One region of the Stenotrophomonas oahuensis genome, then DNA from elsewhere that is predicted to be linked to it. Evidence: riboswitches for the same ligand, from Rfam matches in the RefSeq annotation. Region 1 holds a riboswitch; the other holds the start of a gene.
What was found. A riboswitch is a leader RNA that binds a small molecule or an ion and turns the genes downstream of it on or off. The one in region 1 is predicted to bind glycine.
Positions count from the first base shown of each region.

Region 2: another riboswitch for glycine. It lies ahead of PDM29_RS04790 (trimeric intracellular cation channel family protein); the one in region 1 lies ahead of gcvP (aminomethyl-transferring glycine dehydrogenase).

Region 1 covers NZ_CP115541.1:404,997-412,435, reverse strand. Annotated here, with positions in the region: gene PDM29_RS01900 (IS256 family transposase) at 1-702, shown strand, start outside; gene gcvP (aminomethyl-transferring glycine dehydrogenase) at 1,019-3,889, opposite strand; glycine riboswitch at 3,944-4,045, opposite strand; gene PDM29_RS01890 (multidrug effflux MFS transporter) at 4,339-5,562, shown strand; gene PDM29_RS01885 (hypothetical protein) at 5,625-6,011, shown strand; gene PDM29_RS01880 (glycoside hydrolase family 19 protein) at 6,096-7,439, opposite strand, start outside.
Region 2 covers NZ_CP115541.1:1,074,755-1,082,193, forward strand. Annotated here, with positions in the region: gene PDM29_RS04750 (NAD(P)/FAD-dependent oxidoreductase) at 1-1,108, shown strand, start outside; gene PDM29_RS04755 (hypothetical protein) at 1,175-1,945, shown strand; gene PDM29_RS04760 (hypothetical protein) at 2,080-2,409, opposite strand; gene PDM29_RS04765 (nuclear transport factor 2 family protein) at 2,449-2,880, opposite strand; gene PDM29_RS04770 (hypothetical protein) at 2,937-3,356, opposite strand; gene PDM29_RS04775 (DUF2750 domain-containing protein) at 3,386-3,784, opposite strand; gene PDM29_RS04780 (hypothetical protein) at 3,777-4,226, opposite strand; gene PDM29_RS04785 (GIY-YIG nuclease family protein) at 4,270-4,566, opposite strand; glycine riboswitch at 4,593-4,687, shown strand; glycine riboswitch at 4,696-4,786, shown strand; gene PDM29_RS04790 (trimeric intracellular cation channel family protein) at 4,871-5,488, shown strand; gene PDM29_RS04795 (MdtA/MuxA family multidrug efflux RND transporter periplasmic adaptor subunit) at 5,688-6,836, shown strand; gene PDM29_RS04800 (MdtB/MuxB family multidrug efflux RND transporter permease subunit) at 6,833-7,439, shown strand, end outside.

The DNA of each region.
Region 1 (7,439 bases):
GTGCGTGACGAGGGCGTAGTGCGCAACAAAGCGATCTATCTGGCATTAGGCGTTCTACCTGATGGAAGTCGCGACATCCTGGGCATCTGGATCGAGAACACAGAAGGGGCCAAGTTCTGGATGAAGGTCTTCAACGACCTCAAGACGCGCGGCGTGGAGGACGTACTGATAGCGGTGACCGATGGCCTTAAAGGCATGCCCGAGGCGCTGGCGGCGGTCTACCCAGCGACCACTCTCCAGACCTGCATCGTGCATCTCATCCGCAACAGCTTGGACTACGCCGGCTGGAAGGATCGAAGGGCTCTCGCAGCCGAGCTGAAGCCCATCTACCAGGCCATCAATGCAGAGTCCGCCGAACAGGCCCTGGAAGCGCTGGAGGCCTCGCCGCTGGGCAAACGCTACCCCTCGGCGCCCCAGGCATGGCGACGGTCATGGGACCGCGTCATACCCTTCTTCGCGTTTCCACCTGAGATCCGTCGTGTCATCTACACCACCAACGCCATCGAGAGCGTTAATGCGCAGCTGCGGAAGGTCATCAAAACCCGAGGGCATTTTCCAACTGACGAGGCGGCGATCAAGCTGATCTGGCTGGGGCTGCGCAACATCACGGCCAACTGGGGAGGCACCAGCCACGGCTGGAAGAACGCGATGAACCAATTTGCCGTACTTTACGGGGACCGATTTATCCGGAGCCCGTACTAAGAAGCCGGGCTGTCACAGGGCAGCCCACGTCGCCCGAACACAAAAATACGGACACTCTCGGTTCATGCCCAAAAGTGCCTATCACCGTTATCGGCGGTCGACTGTCGTGCGACCCTACCGTTGAATTCCAGCATTCCAGCATTCCAGCATTCCAGCATTCCAGCATCCGGCCACCCGGGCTCCAGGGCTCCAGGGCTGCCGGGCATTCCGACATCCCGCGTAGTGACGTGCCATGCGCGTCATCGCAATCATTCCGCGCCAACAAAAACGGCCCGCTTGCGCGGGCCGTCATCGTTTCCATCAGCGTGCAGCAGCCTTAAACCGCCACACCCTCATCTTCCTTGTACGCATCAATCGGAATGCACGCGCACATCACGTTCTTGTCGCCGTACACGTTGTCCACGCGGGCCACCGGCGGCCAGTACTTCTGCTGCTTCAGGCTGGCCAGCGGGAAGGCGGCCAGTTCGCGCGGGTAGGCGTGTTCCCACTCGCTGCCCGACACGGCGGTGGCGGTGTGCGGAGCGTTCTTCAGCGGATTGTCTTCACGATCCAGACGGCCATCTTCAATCGCGGCGATTTCCTCGCGGATCTGGATCATCGCATTGATGAAGCGATCCAGCTCATGCAGCGATTCGCTTTCGGTCGGTTCCACCATCAGCGTGCCGGCCACCGGGAAGCTCAGGGTGGGGGCGTGGAAGCCGAAGTCGATCAGGCGCTTGGCCACGTCTTCCGCCACAACACCCGAGGTCTTCTCCAGCGGGCGCACGTCCAGGATGCACTCGTGTGCGACAAGACCGTTGCGACCGGTGTACAGGGTCTTGAAGTGCGGAGCCAGACGCTTGGCGATGTAGTTGGCATTGAGCAGGGCCACCTGGGTGGCCTTGCGCAGACCGGCGGTGCCCATCAGGGTGATGTACATCCAGCTGATCGGCAGGATCGAGGCGCTGCCGAAGCTGGCCGCGCTGACCATGCCCACATCGCCTTCGCCGCCCAGTACCTTGGGCAGGAACGGAGCCAGGTGCGACTTCACCGCACAAGGGCCCACGCCCGGGCCGCCGCCGCCGTGCGGAATGCAGAAGGTCTTGTGCAGGTTCAGGTGCGAAACGTCCGAACCCCACTTGCCCGGCTTGGCCACGCCGACCAGGGCGTTCATGTTGGCACCGTCGGTGTACACCTGGCCGCCGTGCTGATGAACGATGTTGCAGATCTCGACGATCTCTTCCTCGAACACGCCGTGGGTGGACGGGTAGGTCACCATCAGCGCGGCCAGACGGTCGCTGTACTTCTCGGCGTTGAGGCGGATGTCCTCGACGTCCACGTTGCCGTTGGCGTCGGTCTTGGTCACCACTACCTTCATGCCGCACATCTGCGCCGAGGCCGGGTTGGTGCCGTGCGCGGAGTCCGGAATCAGGCAGATATCGCGGTGGCCCTCACCGCGCGAGCGGTGGTAGGCGCGAATGGCCAGCAGGCCGGCGTATTCGCCCTGCGCGCCGGAGTTCGGCTGCAGGCTGACGGCGTCGTAACCGGTGCACTCCACCAGCATCGCTTCCAGGCCGTCGATCAGCTCCTTGTAACCGATGGACTGGTCGGCCGGGGCCAGCGGGTGGATGTTGGCGAACTCCGGCCAGGTCACCGGAATCATCTCGGCGGTGGCGTTGAGCTTCATGGTGCAGCTGCCCAGCGGGATCATGGTGCGATCCATGGCCAGGTCCTTGTCGGCCAGCGAGCGCAGGTAACGCAGCAGCTCATGTTCGCTGTGGTGGGTGTTGAACACCGGGTGGGTCAGGAATTCGCTGGTACGCACCAGATCCGCCGGCAGGGCGTCGGCGGTGGCGATGTCCAGCGCGTCCACGTCGACGACGGCACCGAACAGCTGGCCCAGCGCGACGATGTCGGCGCGGGTGGTGGTTTCGTCCAGGCTGATGCCCACGGCTTCGCTGTCGATGGCGCGCAGGTTGATGCGGGCGGCGGCGGCCTTGGCGTGGATGGCAGCAGCGTCGATGTCCTTGACGTGCAGGGTGTCGAAGAAGTGCTCGCCGACGTTGACGCCAGCGTCGCGCAGCGCGGCGGCCAGAATCGCGGCCAGGCGGTGGGTGCGGCGGGCAATGCGGGTCAGGCCTTCCGGACCGTGGTACACGGCGTACATCGAGGCCATCACTGCCAGCAGCACCTGCGCGGTGCAGATGTTGGAGGTGGCCTTCTCGCGGCGGATGTGCTGCTCGCGGGTCTGCAGGGTCAGGCGGTAGGCCGGGTTGCCCTGGGCATCGATGGAGACACCGATCAGGCGGCCCGGCATCGAGCGCTTGTAAGCGTCACGGCAGGCCATGAAGGCCGCATGCGGGCCACCGAAGCCGAACGGCACGCCGAAACGCTGGCTGTTGCCGACCACGATGTCCGCGCCCCATTCGCCGGGGGCGGCAATCAGGGTCAGGGCCAGCAGGTCGGTGGCCACGGCGACCAGGCCGCCACGTGCATGCACGGCATCGGCCAGCGCCTTGTAGTCGCCAATGTGGCCGAAGGTGTCCGGGTACTGCAGCAGCACGCCATAGGAATCGGCTTCCAGCGCTTCGGCCGGGGTGCCCACGCGCAGCACGATGCCCAGCGGCTCGGCGCGGGTGCGTAGCAGTTCCAGGGTCTGCGGGTGCACGGCGTCGTGCACGAAGAAGGTGTCGGACTTGCTCTTGGCCGAACGCTTGGCCAGGGTCATTGCTTCAGCGGCGGCGGTGGCTTCGTCCAGCAGCGAGGCGTTGGCGATCTCCATGCCGGTGAGGTCGGCACACAGGGTCTGGAAGTTGATCAGCGCTTCCATGCGGCCCTGCGAGATCTCGGCCTGGTACGGGGTGTAGGCGGTGTACCACGCCGGGTTTTCCAGCACGTTGCGCAGGATGACGTTCGGGGTCAGGGTGCCGTAGTAGCCCTGGCCGATGAAGGTGCGGAAGACCTGGTTCTTGTCGGCAATGGCGCGGATCTTGGCCAGTGCTTCCACTTCGGTCAGCGAATCGGGCAGCGCCAGCGGCGCGGGCGACTTGATCGAGGCGGGCACGATGGCGTCGGTCAGGGCGTCCAGCGAGGCGTGGCCGACCACGTCGAGCATCTGCGCGATTTCAGCGTCGTTCGGGCCGATATGGCGTTCGACGAACGCGGCGTGGTGTTCAAGCTCGCGCAGGGTAGGGGTGTTCTGGGACATGGCTGGCTTCCGGAAGAGTGGGCACGCACGTTCAGAAGACCTTCCGGTCTTCCTGGGTGCCCCTCTGTCCTTTTGCCTGAGAGTTTAAAAGCGCGCGGCTGCGTGCTTCGTGCCCCTTCGGCGCCGGCATTGGCCGGTCTCTCCAGAGTTTTGCTGCGGGTGGTATCGGGCCTGAGCGATTACGGGCGTTGCGCCTTCGGCAGCGGGGGCTCAAAACGACGCTCCGCTTCTCCCACCATGTTGCCCGGCGATTATAGCCCAGCCCCCCGCCGCACAACGGCCGCACGGCAGATGAACACGGGTTGCGAACCGTACGCATTCAGCCCCTTGGGCATGGAACTGGCCGACGCAACGGCCTATCATGAGCGGATTCTCGTATTCATCAGGCACCGCCCGGGTTTGGGCCGGTGCCTGCCTGCGTTCGCGCAGGCCGCTGACGGAACCCAGCCATGACACCCGCCTCACCCTCCACGCGTCGCTTGGCCCTGCTGCTGGCCGGCCTGGCCATGTTCGGTCCGTTCTCGATCGACACCATCTTTCCGGCCTTCCTGCTGCTGGGTGAGCGCCTGCAGGTGGACCAGGTGGCGGTGCAGCAGACGGTCAGCGTGTACCTGCTGTTCTACGGGCTGATGAGCCTGGCGCACGGTCCGCTGTCGGATGCCTTCGGGCGGCGGAGGGTGATCCTGGGCGGGCTGGTGGTGTTCATTGCCGCCTCCATCGGCTGCGCGCTGTCGCGCGACCTGACCACGCTGCTGGTGTTCCGCGCCCTGCAGGGCGTGTCGGCTGGCGTCGGCGTCATCGTCGGCCGCGCGGTCATCCGCGATCTGTACCACGGTGCGGACGCTCAGCGGCTGATGAGCCAGGTGTCGATGATTTTCGGCGTGGCCCCCGCCATTGCGCCGATCATCGGCGGCTGGATTCTGCTCGGGGGCGGCGACTGGCCGTTGATCTTCTGGTTCCTGGTCAGCTTTGCGGCGCTGCTGCTGCTGGCCACCGGCAAGTGGCTGCCGGAAACCCTGCCCGTGGAAGAGCGCACGCCGCTGTCCACCGGCGCGCTGCTGCGCAGTTATGTGCGGATGGGCTCGAACCCGCGCTTGCTGCGGCTGGCCGCGGCCGGTGCGTTCAACTTCTCCGGCATCTTCCTGTACATCGCCTCGGCCCCGGTGCTGGTGATGCAGCACCTGAAGCTGGGCGAGGGCGGCTTTGCCTGGCTGTTCATCCCGACCATTGGCGGCATGACCCTGGGCTCGTTCCTGTCCGGTCGCATGGCCGGGCGCATGACCGCGCAGCGTCAGGTCAGCATCGGCTTCGCGCTGTGTGGCGTGTCGGCACTCGTGAACCTGGTTTATGTGCTGTCGGTGACGCAGATCGCGGTGCCCTGGGCCGTGCTGCCGATCTTCCTCGGCGGCGTGGGCATGGCGCTGATCTTCCCGATCCTGGCCCTGGCGGTACTGGACATGTACCCGCACCAGCGCGGGCTGGCCTCGTCGATGCAGATGTTCCTGCAGTTGATGATCAACACGGTGGTGGCCGGCATGGTCTCGCCGCTGCTGAGCAGCCAGCCGCTGCATCTGGCGCTGGGCTATGGCGGCTTCTTCGCCATCGGGGCCAGCTTCTGGTACTGGGAGCGCCACTGCGAACGCCGTCGCGCACTGCTGGCCGAGCCGGCCTGAATGCCGGCCCTGGCGACCCGCTGCGGTATCCTTTCCCCATTGATGCAGTCCGGACGTACCTGATGTCGACCACCTCCAAGCTGCGCCGCGACCTGCGCCGGCGCCGTGAAATCGAAGAAGCCAACCGCGAAAAGGCCCATGCCTCGCCGGTGGAGCCGCATGCGGAACTGCGCGACCAGCAGCGCACGCTGCTGGCCGGCATTGTCCGCCGTGATGGCGAATGGGTTCTGGGCATGGATGGTCGCATTGCCGGGCAGAGCCCCAGCGCCGCGCGCGTGCTGGCGCTGATCATGCAGGCGGCCGAACTGCACGAACGCCAGGGCACGCCGGTGCGGCTGGTGTATTCCGATGCGCTGAAGGACGCCGCGCATGCCGAAGCCCAGGCCGATGGCCTGGACTTCGATCAGTTCAAGGTGCAGTTCGCGGAAAGCCTGAAAAAGAAATCTTAATCCCGGTAGCGCCGGCCGTTGGCCGGCCCATGGGATGCATCCGGAGGGCCGGCCAACGGCCGGCGCTACCGTCAGTATTCCGGATTATTCAATCACTTCGACATTCGGGAACTTGTCGATCACGCACTTCACGTAATCGGCCGGCTTCAACGCCGAATAGGGCGTCTGGTACGTCACCAGCTTGCACTGGTAGCTGCGGCCGCCCACGTTCCCCGGCACCCAGTCGTAGTTCTCTTCCCAGTAGATGGGCAGCGCGCCAGCACCACCTTCATCAAACTGCTTCATGCCCTTGCAGCCCAGCACCTCGTTGCCGGGCACCGGCACATTGAAGTACTGCGCGGCCGCCTTGTAGTAGGTAATGCGGTTCTGCGACTGCAGGTGTTCGGCGCTGCCGCCGCATTCCACGCCACCGTTGATGATCTGCGTGGTCACCCCGAACCCGGGCACCAGACCGTTGCCCACATCATGCGCGTTCGGCTGCCACGTGCCATCAATCACATGCATCATCGATGGCTTCGGCGGCTGCGGGTACATGTAGAAGAACGCCGCGCTCGCCAGATTCAACCAGGTGTCGGCGACCAGATCCGGGCGGTCGAGCAGGGTGCGCACAGTGCCGAACATGGCGTCGGAGAACGGCCCGTAGTTGTAGTTGTACGAAAGCTGCTTGGCCCCGCGCCCGAAGTAGCTCTTGTAGCGGCCGGCATTCGGGCCGTCGGCAAAGGTGCCGCACGGCCAGGTCTGGCCCTGCCACGTACTGGGATTGCATTCGCCAGCATAGCCATCGGCGCGGTCCTCGCTCCAGCCCATTTCGCGCACGTGCACCAGCGCCTGCCGCCACTCGGGGATGGCGCTGTGCGCATCGTGGCCGCCGGTTTCCTGTGCGAAATGCGCCACCATCGTGGCCAGGGTCTTGCGGCAGATCGCGTTGGAATCGCGACCGTCGGTATAGGTGGCGCAGATGGCCGGGAACTTTGCGAAGGCCTGCAGGAAGCCGCGATAGGTGTATTCCGGCGCGCGCAGCGGGAACAGGAACTCGAACTGTTCGTTTCTGACCAGCGCTTCCACCCGGCGCACGTTTTCCGGATTGGCCGGACGTAGTGGCTGCACCGCCTCGACCTCTGCGTTGGGCAGGGTACGGATAGAAGCCAGGGTCTGCTGCATCAGCGGGAAGTCGGTCAGCCGGGCCTCATCGGCATGCAGGCTGCTGAGCGGAATCAGCACCGGTTCCAGCGGGTCCGGGTCTGGATCGGGGTCCACCGGGGTACCACCACCGCCATCACAGCCGGGCTTGGTTTCGGCCACTTCTTCCCAGGGAGACAACCACGGCTGCGCGGGGTCGATCTGTGCCGGCGACTGACCGGCATCCGCCCACCACTTGGCCTTGAAGTAACGGCCCTGGAAGATCACCACGCAACCGGCGGTGTAGGT
Region 2 (7,439 bases), 670 kb from region 1:
GGCCCCGGACATCGCCGCGCCGCTGCGCCACATCCTGGGCCACCAGCGCAATGTCGAAGTGCGCCTGGGCGAAGTGACCTCGATCGACAAGCAGGCCCGGGACATCACCCTGGCCGACGGCAGCCAGATTCCCTACGACACCCTGCTGCTGTGCACCGGAGCCACGCACGCGTACTTCGGTCACGACGAGTGGGCCGCCGATGCACCTGGCCTGAAGACGCTGGATGACGCCATCGCGCTGCGCCGCAAGCTGCTGCTGGCATTCGAGCGCGCCGAGGCCGAACCGGACCCGGCGCGCAAGGCGGCATGGCTGAGCTTCGCCGTGGTCGGCGGCGGCCCTACCGGCGTTGAACTGGCCGGCACACTGGCCGAGATTGCCCGGCATACCCTGCGCAACGAGTTCCGACATATCGACCCGGCCAGCGCCAAAGTGCGGCTGGTCGAAGCCGGCCCACGCGTACTGTCCAGCTTCCCTGAGGTGCTGTCGCTGAAGGCGCGCCGGCAGCTGGAGAAGCTGGGTGTGGAGGTGCTCACCGGCACCCCGGTCAGCGACATCAATGGCGAAGGCTTCCAGCTGGGCGAACAGTTCATCCCCGCCCGCACTGTGGTGTGGGCCGCCGGCGTGGCCGCCTCACCGCTGGCGCGCACCTTGGACGTGCCGCTGGACCGCGCCGGGCGGGTACCGGTGCAGCCCGACCTGACCCTGGCCGGGCACCCGGAGATCTTCGTCGCCGGCGATCTGGCAGCCTTGAGCCAGGCCGATGGCAAGCCGGTGCCGGGCGTGGCCCCGGCCGCCAAGCAGATGGGCAAGCATGTCGCCAGCACGATCCGCGCGCGGCTGGAAGGTAAAGCCGCACCGGGGCCGTTCAAGTACGCAGACTACGGCAACCTCGCCACCATCGGTCGCATGGCCGCCATCGTGCACCTGGGCAAGCTGCAGCTGTCCGGCGTGCTGGCCTGGTGGTTCTGGCTGGCCGCACACGTGTTCTTCCTGATCGGCTTCCGCAACCGCATCGTGGTGCTGCTCAACTGGGCGGTCGCGTACTGGAGCTACCAGCGCAGCGCGCGGATCATTTTTGGTGATGATCAGCAGGATCGGCGTCCCTGACGCAGACCGCTTGCCGCTCCCGATTGTTTGCTAGATTCCGGCACAGGTTCACAGGGAAGGTGCCGCATGGGAACGATCAGATTCACAACAGCGCTGTTGGCTATTGCGGCCGCCACGAGCTGTGCCCCAAACCCCACACAAGCAGAGGGACTGACTGGCGCTTCGTCTCGCAGCACTGGCGAGACGACCCACGTCTACGTCACCCAAGGGGGCTGGGGAGAACTGCTGCTGTCCGAGACCCGCAAGAATGACCTGCTGCGCTTCGAACTGCACAGCAATTCCTCGGGCTACGAATGCAGAATGAGTGGAACCACCAACAGGAGCCTCCAATCCACACACGTCGACCCGGCTCCAGGAACCAGTCACTGCCCATTGACCATGCATCGAACAGAACGAGGCATTGAACTGGACACATCCACGCCTGACGCATGCGCTGCTTATTGCGGACACAATGGATCATTCAAGGGCCTGTATCTTTCCGTCGACCCGATGTGTACAGAGGGCAGTATCCAGAAGACTCTTGAACGGGCCGGCACGGGCAAGGGGCAGCTTGGCACCATCAGAACGATGACCGAGAGGTGCGTGGAAACCCTGCCGTACTCATCGGTTGCCGCTCTTCGCCTGGAACTTGCCGCGGCCCATGACCGCGAGGGGGACCAGGCGAATTGTCTGGCTGCCCTTTCCCCCTATGCTGCTGACGTCGCCAAGTCGAATGATGAACTCACCCAAGGCATGGCGGGTGCAGCGGCGGAGGAAATCACCGGCATCATGGATGTCGTTCGAAAGATGATGGATCGCTGCGAACGCAAACTGCCTCCTGGTAGCGTCGGTCGATAGACGACGGCCGATGACACCTGATCGGCCGTTTGACGCATGGGGTCTGCCGGGAAGCGCCTTCGTTTACCGGTCATGCGTCCCCGGACGTAGCACCCGTATCGGCGGTCGTCTATCGACCGACCCTACCCCAGCGGTCAGGTCGCGTCCGGATCATCATTGCCATGCGCAAGATGCACATCCCAGGTGCACAGGTAGTCCGGGTCGGTCACGGTGAAGTCGATGGAACGCAACGTGTAGTCGCCCGGCTCGGCCACCTTGTAATGATCCAGATGCGGCGGCAGGAACAGTTCCTCGCCGTCGATCAGGCTGGCCAGCACCACGCCCTCTTCTTCATTGATGCGCAGTATCTCGCCGGCGTACTGTTTCTGTTCGAGGGCGTTGCCGTCCGCATCCAGATAGGTGATGCCGGCGAGGACGATCTTGCCGAACATGTTGTTGGCTTTGTGTTGATCGATGGTGCTCATGGGATTTCCGGGTCGGCGTAAGACGCGCATGGCGCGTCTCTACGGTTTGGGTTTGGGGTACCAGAGGGCGTTGACGATGATCCAGCGCTGGTCGAAACGGCCCATGTGGAAGTAGTCGACGAACCATGGGGTCTCGAGGCGCACGGAGGCGGTGTTCCCGGTGACGTCCAGCACCCGGCAACTACGATTCCACTCAGCCTTGGGAGTTTTCAGCGCGCCCTGCTTGGTCAACGCCACCAGCTCATCTTTGGACATGCGGCGCAGGCCCAACCGCTCGTCCGGTGTGTCACCGAGAACAGCGCGCTTGGCCAGGTCCGGATGCAGCGAACGGGCCACCCGCGCTGGATCTGCTTCCAACTGACCATCCACGTAGTCCAGACAGGTGGCCTCAATGGCGGCCAGGGTTGCGGGATCTGCGACCGGCGCGGCGGCAACCGGAGCCAGCGCAAGCAGCAGGGAAAGCGTGGACATCGTTTCCTCCATTGGCGGCGCAAGGGTTCAGGCCGATCTTCGCATGCCGGCGGGTGTCAGCGGAGACTTCGCCGAGCGCGACATGCTCCTCCAAGCCGCGCGGTTTCGGTGATCTGCAGCGGCGTCCATTGCCGGACGATCCAAACGTGCAGCGCCGCACTCTGGAAATGCCATCGCAGCATGCCGGTCCGCGGCAACTGTGAGAGATGGCGTCGTGCTGCCCATGCGGCTTCCTCATGCCCGGGCGCAAGGGTGACGTGCCCGGTTTCGGATTCCCGGACCCAGAACGCATCAACCACACGCATGCGCGTGACGATCTGGTTCCGGCAGCTGACAGCGGGCCCAGCGTCTACATGCACAGGGGCTGGGCGACCCTCGATCATGCCCAGTGCGACCACATACCCCAGCACCGGGATGCCAGCCACCAAGGCCCACAGCAGCAGCATGGCAACGAGCGCTTTCGAGAGGGCGGTCATGGCCCCCCCCTGCTGCTGCACCAGCGCGACTATTCCAGTCGATCCAGTTCATCCTGGATATCGTCCTTGAGCATCAGAGGCTCCACCGTTGGCCCACGGCCATTCAACCCGGGAAACACGCAGGCGAGCCGCCCGTCGTTGGCAAGACCTGGCAACCAGCGCTCCATGAAAGACTCGAGAGGAATTGGTGTAGGCTCCGCGTCCGCCCATTGCGCAACAGCCGCTCGCTGAGCGAACGCCTGGAAGGGCCAGAAGGGTGCCACCTGCCGCCCGTCATCCGTTGCCGCCAACACCCAGCCGTCCACATTACGCAAACTCCATACCTGCTCCCAGTCTGCAGTTCGCTTGATGAAATAGCGGTAACGCGTTTCAGCGTCGGTCGCCAGCACCGCTTCGATTTCGCCGTTGCCGAATCGATACTCATCCATCGTGTGGCTCCATGGGATACAAGTCCATTTCCGTCAATGCCGACTGCATGAACATGAAGGCGGCGGCCTCATCGCTCATCTGTCCATCATTAGGCAGAGAATTCAGCCAGGCATCGATCTCCTTCAGATGGGGAATGACTTTGTCGGCAAATGCCGCCTTCTGTCCCTCGCTGGACTGCGCCTGCATGGCGTCCCGGACGGCGTCGTCTGCTATGCCCCACTGCTGCGCCAGCGGGGTCAACGAGCGCAGACCCACGGGCACCTTGGCCGGATCCAACGGTATCTGCGCCGCACGGATGTCGGCGGGCGTGACGGTGGCCGTCAGTTCGGCCGAAGAACCGATGTCGCCATGCTGGGGACCTGCATGCGTATTGCTCATGCAGGCAGACAGATACAGAAAGCCGAGAACGAACAACGGCATCCGGATCGCATGCGTGTTCATCAGGACCACTCCATGGGTTTGATCGGATTGTGGCCGAGCCGCCCTACCCTGGCAACACAGTTTCCGCCGCCAGCAACCACGCCAATTTGCGTGCCCGCGGCTGGCGCTTGAGCTGCCATTCGGCTTTCGAAGCCGCCGCCCGGTCCGGGTAGGCGCGGCTGGCCAGCAGCTTTACCAGCGGGTTGGCGCGGGTATAGCGCGCGCCCTTCCCCGCCAGATGGGCTTGGTAGCGGGCCTCCACGTCATTGCTGATGCCGGCGTAATAGCTGCCGTTGCGGCATTCCAGCAGGTACACGTACCAAGGGGCGGGTTCAGCAACCATGGGGGGATTATCGGGCATTGACCGGCCCCTGGCTGCTAGAATCGCCCCCGGATGCAGGAGAGAGGTGCCACGCTGGCACCCGCCGAAGGCGCAGGCTCCCATAATCGCTCAGGCCGGTGGCTCGATACGCCACCAACCATGCATCCAGCACGCCGATCTGGAGAGAGGTCTTCACTGACCCGCCGAAGGGGCACGTGGCCTGGCCACCGAACTCTCAGGCAAAAGGACAGCGGGAGCGGCAACCGACGTTGAACCCCACCTGTGCCCGCGCATGGGCGGGGCGCGCGTTCGTGTTCCTGCCTGCCGTACCGGAGCCTCCCCCATGCTGCTCTCCATCATCTATCTCATCGCCATTTCGGCTGAAGCCATGACCGGCGCGCTGTCGGCCGGCCGCCGCCGCATGGACCTGTTCGGCGTGATCATCATTGCCTGTGTCACCGCGTTGGGCGGCGGGTCGCTGCGTGACATCGTGCTCGGGCATTACCCGCTGGGCTGGGTGAAGCATCCGGAGTACCTGGGCTTCACCATCTGTGCGGCGCTGATCGCGACCTGGCTGGCGCGCTGGATGCACCACTTCCGCCGCACCTTTCTGGTGCTGGATGGGCTGGGGCTGGTGGCGTTCACCCTGATTGGCTGTGCGGTGGCGCGTGAGGCCGGCCATGCTGCGCCGATCGTGCTGATAGCGGGGATGTTGACCGGCGCGTTTGGCGGCGTGCTGCGCGATGTGTTGTGCAACGAGGTGCCGCTGATTTTCCAGAAGGAGCTGTATGCGGTGGTGACGTTGCTGACCGGTGCGGCGTATCTGGGGTTGCTGGAACTGGGGGTGTCGTTGAATGCCGCTACGTTGTGGTGTTTGGGCGGCGGTTTTGCGTTCCGGCTGCTGGCGATTCATTTCCGGTGGGAGATGCCGAAGTTCGTGTACCGGGATGAGGTGCATTGACCCATCGCCCATGACCATTGTCATGTGAGACATAAGCGGGCCATCTGTATCATGGGTGGCCCGTTCTTCTGAACGGCATCCAGCCAATGGCCGTGGCATGCCCGCGGTCTGCCAGACACCCTCCCCCGTTGCTCCGATCTGCCGCTTGCGGCCGGTCCCCATGGACGCACTGCTCTGCCCGAGGGTGCGCAGGATGCGTATGTCTTCACCTCGCCTGACCAAGTCCCTGCTGATCGCCGCCGCCGTCGGCCTTGCTGCCGTTGCCGGCTGGAAGCTGCTCGCACCAGGCAGCGCCGCGCCGACCGAACGGCCGCCGCAGGCCACCCCGGTGCGGGTCGCCACGGCGAGCCAGGAAGACCTGGTGGTGCGACTCAAGGCCCTTGGCACCGTCACCCCGTTGAACACGGTCAGTCTGCGCAGCCGCGTGGATGGGGAACTGCTGCGGCTGACATTCACCGAAGGCCAGCACGTCAAGGCCGGCGACCTGATCGCCGAGATCGACCCGCGCCCGTTCCAGGTACAGCTGACGCGGGCGCTGGGCACCCAGCAGCAGAACCTGGCCGAACTGGACAACGCACGCAGCCAGCTCAAGCGCTTCGAGGAACTGCAGCGGCAGAGCTTCGTCTCGGCGCAGGATCTGAACGACCAGCGCAGCAAGGTGCGCCAGCTGGAAGGCCGCCGCCAGACCGACCAGGCCGCCGTGGATGAAGCCCGCCTGCAGCTGCAGTACACCCGCATCACCGCGCCGGTGGCCGGACGCATGGGCCTGCGCAACGTGGATGTGGGCAACCTGGTCCGCAGTGGCGACACCGATGCGCTGGCCACCATCACCCAGACCACGCCGATCAGCGTGCTGTTCACCGTGCCCGAACCCGACCTGCCGGCAGTGGTCAGCGCCGCGCGCGCCAACCCGCAGCTCACCGTGGAAGCCTGGGACCGTGAGGAGCGCCAGGCGCTGGGCAACGGCGTGCTGTCCAGCCTCGACAATCGCATCGATACCGCCACCGGTACGCTGAAGCTGCGCGCGCAGTTTGCCAATGCCGACGAGGCGTTGTTCCCGAACCAGTTCGTCAACGTGCGCCTGCAGGTCAGCAGCGCCGACAGCGTGGTCATTCCCAATGCCGCCGTGCAGTTCGGCAGCAAGGGCAGCTACGTGTACGTGATTGCGCCGGACAACACCTCGCACCTGCGCAATGTGGTGCTCGGCCCTGCCGATGGCGAGCGCGTGGCGGTACGCGAAGGATTGAAGGCCGGCGAGAACGTGGTGGTGGAAGGCATCGATGGCCTGCGCGACGGTGCCCCTGTGTTGATCGTGACCGAGGCGGACAGCGCGCGGAAAGGCGCATGAACCTCTCGCGCCCGTTCATTGAGCGCCCGGTAGCGACCACGCTGCTGATGGTGGCGCTGCTGCTGTCTGGCGTGCTGGCGTATCGGCTGCTGCCGGTGGCCGCCCTGCCGCAGGTGGACTACCCGATCATCCAGGTGACCACGCTGTATCCCGGTGCCAGCCCAGGCGTGACCACCAGTGCAGTGACCGCGCCGCTGGAGCGGCAGCTGGGGCAGATTCCCGGTCTGAAGCAGATGTCGTCCACCAGCTCCGGTGGTGCTTCGGTGATCACCCTGCAGTTCACCCTGGACGTGGCGCTGGGTGTGGCCGAACAGGAAGTGCAGGCGGCGATCAATGCCGCCGACAGCTTCCTGCCCGACGACCTGCCGGTGCCGCCGGTGTACCGCAAGGTCAATCCCGCCGACACGCCGATTCTGACCCTGGCAGTGACCTCGCAGAGCCTGGCCCTGCCGCAGGTGTATGACCTGGTCGACACGCGCATGGCGCAACGTCTGTCGCAGCTGCCGGGCGTGGGCCTGGTCAGTCTGGCCGGTGGGCAGCGTCCGGCGGTTCGCATCCAGGTCAACCCGACCGCCCTGGCGGCCAACGGATTGAGCATGGGCC